Pseudosulfitobacter pseudonitzschiae: one gene and its partner. The protein of the gene in region 1 interacts with the protein of each later gene in a pairwise test. Links are inferred from orthologs where the notes say so. Each region holds a gene or a part of one and is shown on either strand. Other genes may lie near its edges. The genes, in order: hflC and ftsH.

Region 1 (3,321 bases):
CCCCGGCGAAGGCGGCGGGCAGATGCCCGAAATCGACGAGTTGGTTCGAAAGGGCCAAGAGCAGCTGCGCGTCCTGATGGGCGGTCGTGGTGGCAACAACGGCACTGGCGGGTCTGGCCCGGGCGGTGGCGGCGGTGGACCACGCCTGACACGCGGGACCGTTGGCCTTGTGGTTCTGGGTTTGATCGTGGCATGGGGGCTTGCCAGCTTTTATACCGTGAAACCCGAAGAACAATCGGTCGAACTGTTCCTGGGCGAATATTCGTCCACGGGCAGCCCCGGTTTGAACTTTGCGCCGTGGCCGCTGATTACTTCGGTTGTTCTGCCGGTGACGCGGGAACAGACCGAAAATATCGGTAGCGGAGCAAGCACCGAAACAGGCCTGATGTTAACGACTGACGAGAACATCATCGACATTGATTTCCAAGTGGTCTGGAACATTTCGGATCCGGCCAAGTTCCTGTTCAATCTGGCCGAGCCGGATCTCACCATTCGCGCCGTTTCGGAATCGGCGATGCGTGAAGTGGTTGCACGTTCGGAGTTGGCGCCGATTCTGAACCGTGACCGTCAGCTGATCGCCGATCAGGCACAGCAACTTATTCAGGTGACGCTGGACCAATACGACAGCGGCGTGAATATCCTGCGTCTGAACCTCGACAAGGCTGACCCGCCGCGTGAAGTCATCGACAGCTTCCGCGAAGTGCAAGCGGCCGAGCAACAACGTGACCGTCTGCAACGCGAAGCTGACACTTATGCCAACCGCGAACTTGCCGGTGCGCGTGGTGAAGCGGCCCAAACGCTGGAAGAGGCAGAAGCCTATCGTGCCCAACAGGTCAACGAGGCGCAGGGTGAAGCCGCGCGGTTTACCTCGGTTCTCGAAGAATATGCCAAGGCACCACAGGTGACGCGCAAGCGCCTGTATCTGGAGGCGATGGAGAAAATTCTGGGGGATGTGGATAAAATCATCCTCGAGGAGACATCCGGTGGCAACGGGGGGCAAGGGGTTGTTCCCTATCTGCCACTCAATCAATTGCGTGGTGGAGGATCGAACTGATGCGGAACACAACCATAATTATCCCCGTTATCGTCGTGCTGTTGGGCGTTCTGCTCAGCTCGGTTTTTATTGTCGACGAGCGTGAAAAGGCGCTGGTTTTGCAATTTGGCCAGATCAAATCGGTCAAGGAACAACCGGGATTGGCGTTCAAGATTCCGCTGATCCAAGAGGTTGTGCGCTATGACGACCGCATTCAGGCGCTGGACACCGTGCCGACCGAGGTGACGCCTTCGGATGACCGCCGACTGGTGGTTGACGCCTTTGCCCGTTACCGGATTTCCGACGTGGTGCAGTTCCGGCAAGCGGTTGGTGCCAATGGCATGCGCGCCGCAGAAGAACGTCTGCAAGGTATTCTGAACCCGGTGATCCGGGCAGTTCTGGGCGCGAATGGTGTGACGTCGAACACCATCCTATCGGCGGACCGTGCAGCACTGATGGAACGCATCACAGCACAGGCGCGCCAGCGTGCTCTGCCGCTGGGGCTGGACGTGGTCGACGTGCGTCTGAAGCGGACAAACCTGCCCGAACAGAACCTTGATGCCACATTTGCACGGATGCGGGCCGAGCGGGAACGCGAAGCAGCGGACGAAATCGCGCGCGGTGAAGAAGCCGCCCAGCGGGTGCGTGCGCAAGCCGACCGGACGGTGGTAGAACTGACGTCGGACGCTACACGTCAAGCCGACATCATTCGCGGTGAAGCCGACGCCGAGCGCAACGCCATCTTTGCAACTGCGTTCGGGGCCGATCCAGAGTTCTTCGAGTTCTACCGTTCGCTGACCGCCTATGAGCGGTCCCTGAAAGGCAGCAACTCGACGTTGGTTCTGTCGCCGGACAGCGAGTTCTTCAACTACCTGCGTTCCGATCAGGGCGCACGGTCGGCCGAAGGCGAATAAAATGGCATGGGTCCTGTTGGCCCTTGGACTGGTAATGATGGTGGAGGGGCTGGTCTATGTGCTGGCCCCTTCGCTAATTGAAAGGGTGCTGGAAATGTTGCGCAGCCTGCCCGAAAGCACACGCCGTCAGGTTGGCCTTCTCGCTTTGGTGAGCGGACTGTTGCTGGTCTGTGTGGCCTATCAACTGGGCCTGAACTGATTGCGGCGCATGCGCGCCATTTGATTTTGTTCAAAATTCTGTGAATTTTAGCTTGTAGCCTCCGGCAGGGATATTTGGGGCCAAAAGAAGTTTTGTGCTATGGTCTTGTCTGAGAGGTTGCAGGTTCACAGATGGGTAACGTGGTGTTGACAGGCCGCGATTGATTTCGATCTTTCATGTTGCATGCTTGCAACCCTAGATGCACGGTAGTGCGCAGATGCGCAGTAAAGTGTGAAAAGCGGGCTTTTGTCCGCACGGACAGCAGGAGAACGTCGTATGCAGACCAGAGCGGTCGCGGTGTCGACAACACGCACCCCATTCTTACAACTTCGCGCCATGTGGCTGACAGCCCTGGCGATGGTCCTGGTGCTGGCGCAGGTGATCGCGGCACAGGCAAAACCCGAAAGCCTTGCACCTCTGGCCCAGAAAATCAGCCCTTCGGTTGTGAACATCACAACTTCCACCATGGTTGCCGGCAACACAGGGCCGCAGGGCATCGTGCCCGAAGGTAGCCCGTTCGAAGATTTCTTTCGCGAATTTCAGGATCGTAACGACAATGGCGACCGCTCGCGCCGGTCATCTGCGCTGGGGTCGGGTTTCGTGATTTCCGAAGACGGCTTTGTGGTGACGAACAACCACGTCATTGAAGGGGCAGACGAGATCAAGGTCGAGTTCTTTAATGGCAAAGAACTGGATGCCAAAGTGGTTGGGACCGATCCCAACACCGATATCGCCCTGCTGAAGGTCGAGGCCGATGGCCCGCTGCCCTTCGTTCCGTTTGGTGACAGTGATGCGGCGCGTGTGGGGGACTGGGTGATTGCGATGGGCAACCCGCTGGGTCAGGGCTTTTCGGTATCGGCTGGTATCGTTTCGGCCCGCAACCGCGCGCTGAGCGGCACCTATGACGACTACATCCAGACCGATGCAGCGATCAACCGCGGCAATTCGGGTGGGCCGCTGTTCAACATGGACGGCGAGGTGATCGGTGTGAACACCGCGATTCTGTCGCCTAATGGCGGCTCGATCGGGATCGGCTTTTCGATGGCGTCGAATGTTGTGGGGCGCGTTGTCAAGCAACTGCAAGAATACGGCGAGACCCGCCGTGGCTGGTTGGGCGTGCGTATTCAGGACGTAACCCCCGATATTGCCGAAGCGATGGGTTTGGAGAAAACCGC
Region 2 (3,197 bases), 1.4 Mb from region 1 along the record:
GCGGCGCACTGTAAAGCGTCCATCCGTCGTCGCCGTCATCGGCCCACTGGCCGCCAGTGGACAGGAACGGCTCGACCGTCAGTACAAGCCCCTTGTTGATCCGGCGTTTGTCATGGCGATTGGGCCATGTGGCGATCTCTTCGGGGTATTCGTGCAAGGACCGGCCCACGCCGTGACTGGCAAGATTGCGGATCAGCGTATAGCCGCGCCCCGAGGCAAAGCGCCCGATGGCGTTGCCGATGCCTGCCAGCGGCTTGTTGCTGCCCACTTGCGCAATGCCGATCTGCATGGCGCGCCTGCCGTCGCGGCACAGGCGGGTCAGATCACTTTTGACAGGTGGCACCTGAAAGCTTGCGCCTGTATCCGCAAAAAATCCGTTCTTTGATGCCGACACGTCGATGTTAACCAGATCTCCCGCCGCAATGGCTCGCGCAGAAGGGATACCGTGGGCTATTTCTTCGTTCACGCTGATGCAGGTTGTTCCCGGAAAGTCATAGCACGCCTGCGGAGCAGATACGGCCCCCGCGTGCTCAAGAAAGACGCGGCCAATGTCATCCAGTTCACGCGTTGTCATGCCCGGCTCGATCGCCTTTGCCATTGCCTGCAGGGTGTCAGCGACGATCCTGCCGATTGCTTTCAGGCCCTCAAGTTCGCCCTGTTTTGTAATCGTCATCTGTCTGGTTCCTTGATGTCATGTTCTGGCGCAATTCCACGGTCGCCTTACAGCAAAAAGCCCCGCCGGTGCGGGGCCTTAAGTTTTGTTCTGCCTTGCCCTGACCGTCTTGGATCAGGTCGGTTCCGGCTCCATGCCACCCTCGGACGAAGGTGTTTTTTTCTTCGCCTTGGCCTTGGGAATGGCGGTCAGGCTGGGTTTCTCTTCCACAGCGGCAGACCCGCCTTCGTCATCACTACCCGGTACGGGCGGATCACCGTTCATCACACGTTTGATTTCATCACCGGTCAGCGTTTCATATTCCAGCAAACCTTGGGCCAGACGTTCGAATTCAACGTTCTTTTCCTTGATGATCTTGGCCGCCCAGTCATAGCCGTCCTGAATGAACGTGCGCACTTCCTGTTCGACGGTTTCCTTGGTGTTGGCCGAGACCGAGAAGCCTGCGGTTGCACCTTGGTAGCCCTGGGCCGCTTCGGAATAATCGATGTTGCCGACCTTGTCCGACATGCCCCATTGCAGCACCATCGCACGGGCCAGCGCACTGGCCTGCTGAATGTCGCCTGCGGGCCCGTTCGACACCGATTCCTCGCCGTATTTGATGATCTCGGCGGCTTTGCCCGCCATTGTCATCGCCAGACGCTGTTTGCACTCGTCCTTGAACATATTCAGACGGTCCATTTCGGGCAGGCTCATCACCATACCAAGCGCACCGCCGCGCGGAATGATCGTGGCCTTATAGACCGGGTCGCACTTGGGCAGGGTCATCCCCACCAGCGCGTGACCGGCCTCGTGATAGGCGGTCATTTCCTTTTGCTCGGGCGTCATCACCATGCTGCGTCGCTCCGGGCCCATCATGACTTTGTCCTTGGCAGATTCGAAATCGATCATGGTCACGAACCGGCGGCCCACACGGGCGGCCATCAGCGCCGCTTCGTTCACAAGGTTCGCCAGATCCGCACCCGAGAAACCGGGGGTGCCGCGTGCGATGATACGCAGATCGACATCAGGCCCCAGCGGCGTCTTGCGCGCATGAACGTTCAGGATTTTCTCGCGACCTTTGATGTCGGGGTTGGGCACGGTTACCTGACGGTCAAAACGACCCGGACGCAGCAGCGCTGGGTCCAGCACGTCGCGGCGGTTGGTCGCGGCCAGAATGATAACGCCTTCGTTCGCCTCGAAACCGTCCATTTCAACCAGCAACTGGTTCAACGTCTGTTCGCGTTCGTCATTGCCACCGCCATAACCGGCACCACGATGACGACCCACGGCATCGATTTCGTCGATGAACACGATGCAAGGCGCGTTTTTCTTGGCCTGTTCAAACATGTCACGCACACGGCTTGCGCCGACGCCGACGAACATTTCAACAAAGTCCGAACCGGATATGGTGAAGAACGGCACACCCGCCTCGCCCGCAATCGCGCGCGCCAGCAGTGTTTTACCCGTGCCCGGAGGGCCCACCAACAACGCACCTTTAGGAATCTTGCCACCCAAACGGCTGAATTTCTGCGGGTTGCGCAGGAACTCCACGATCTCTTCCAGTTCTTCCTTGGCCTCGTCGATGCCTGCGACATCGTCAAAGGTGACGCGACCCGACTTTTCGGTCAGCATCTTGGCCTTGGACTTGCCAAAGCCCATCGCCCCGCCTTTGCCGCCACCCTGCATCCGGTTCATGAAATAAATCCAGACACCGATCAGCAGCAGGAACGGCAGCAGCGTCATCAGGAATGACTGAAGCCCCGATTGCTGTTGTTGCTCGGCTTTCACCGGCACATTGTTCGAAATCAACAAATTCGTGACCTCGGCGTCTGCCGGTTTGATGGTCACATAGTCGATCTCGCCTTCGCGAAAGCGTACCTGCTCTCCGTCCAGTGTCACGCTGGTGACCTTGCCGGTCTCAACCGACTGAACGAATTCGGAATAGCTGATTTCGCGGCTCTGCAAATTGCTGCCTGTACCGCTGAACAAATTGAACAGCGAAACGATCAATACAAGCAGGACAACCCAGAACGCGATATTGCGTGCATTACCCAAGGATACTCTCCCAAAAATTCTCGGGACCAGATGGCAGTGTGCCATAGTCACCCGCATAAGATAGACATGCTGTCCGTCAGTTCAATGCGATAACAGCATCATCGACGGGATAGAAGTGCGGCAAAAAAGGCATCATGCCCCCCGGTCACCTCGGCAGACCATCCGTCAGCGTCGTCAAAAACCGGTGTCGCCAGTAAAGTCTGCCCCTTCCAGACAGCGGGCATCGACAGCAACGCCCCCCGTGGCAGGTCCAGATCACGCCAATCAGGCCGCTCTGCCAACGCGGCATCGCCCATCGGGCCGACTTGCAGCATCGGGTCGTGCTTTGGTCCCGAAATGCGCCAGCGATTGTCCCACAGGTCTCCGACACTGCAGCGGATGTCGCGCACTGCATTCAGCTCGCGAAAAACCCACAGGAAATCGCCGGAAAATGTCAGCTGACAGCCGTCCAGCGTGGTGGTGCGACCTTCTGCGATGGCGGCCTGCACGG

What was found.
Region 2: the proteins of hflC (region 1) and ftsH interact in binary tests that used the Escherichia coli proteins (3 or more experiments, as listed by UniProt). The link is inferred for Pseudosulfitobacter pseudonitzschiae from one-to-one orthologs.

What each region holds. Positions count from the first base shown.
Region 1 is NZ_CP022415.1:863,155-866,475, forward strand. Bases 1-3,000 are described here. They hold hflC (protease modulator HflC), read left to right. Parts: upstream 1-1,053; coding sequence 1,054-1,947; downstream 1,948-3,000. Other genes in these bases: hflK (FtsH protease activity modulator HflK), read left to right, coding at 1-1,054; SULPSESMR1_RS04120 (DUF2065 domain-containing protein), read left to right, coding at 1,949-2,146; SULPSESMR1_RS04125 (Do family serine endopeptidase), read left to right, coding at 2,423-3,000. Also shown: more of SULPSESMR1_RS04125, read left to right, coding at 3,001-3,321.
Region 2 is NZ_CP022415.1:2,233,832-2,237,028, forward strand. What follows is about bases 248-3,123. They hold ftsH (ATP-dependent zinc metalloprotease FtsH), read right to left. Parts: upstream 2,708-3,123; coding sequence 788-2,707; downstream 248-787. Other genes in these bases: map (type I methionyl aminopeptidase), read right to left, coding at 248-673; tilS (tRNA lysidine(34) synthetase TilS), read right to left, coding at 2,806-3,123. Also shown: more of map, read right to left, coding at 1-247; more of tilS, read right to left, coding at 3,124-3,197. UniProt on the Escherichia coli protein: Acts as a processive, ATP-dependent zinc metallopeptidase for both cytoplasmic and membrane proteins. Plays a role in the quality control of integral membrane proteins.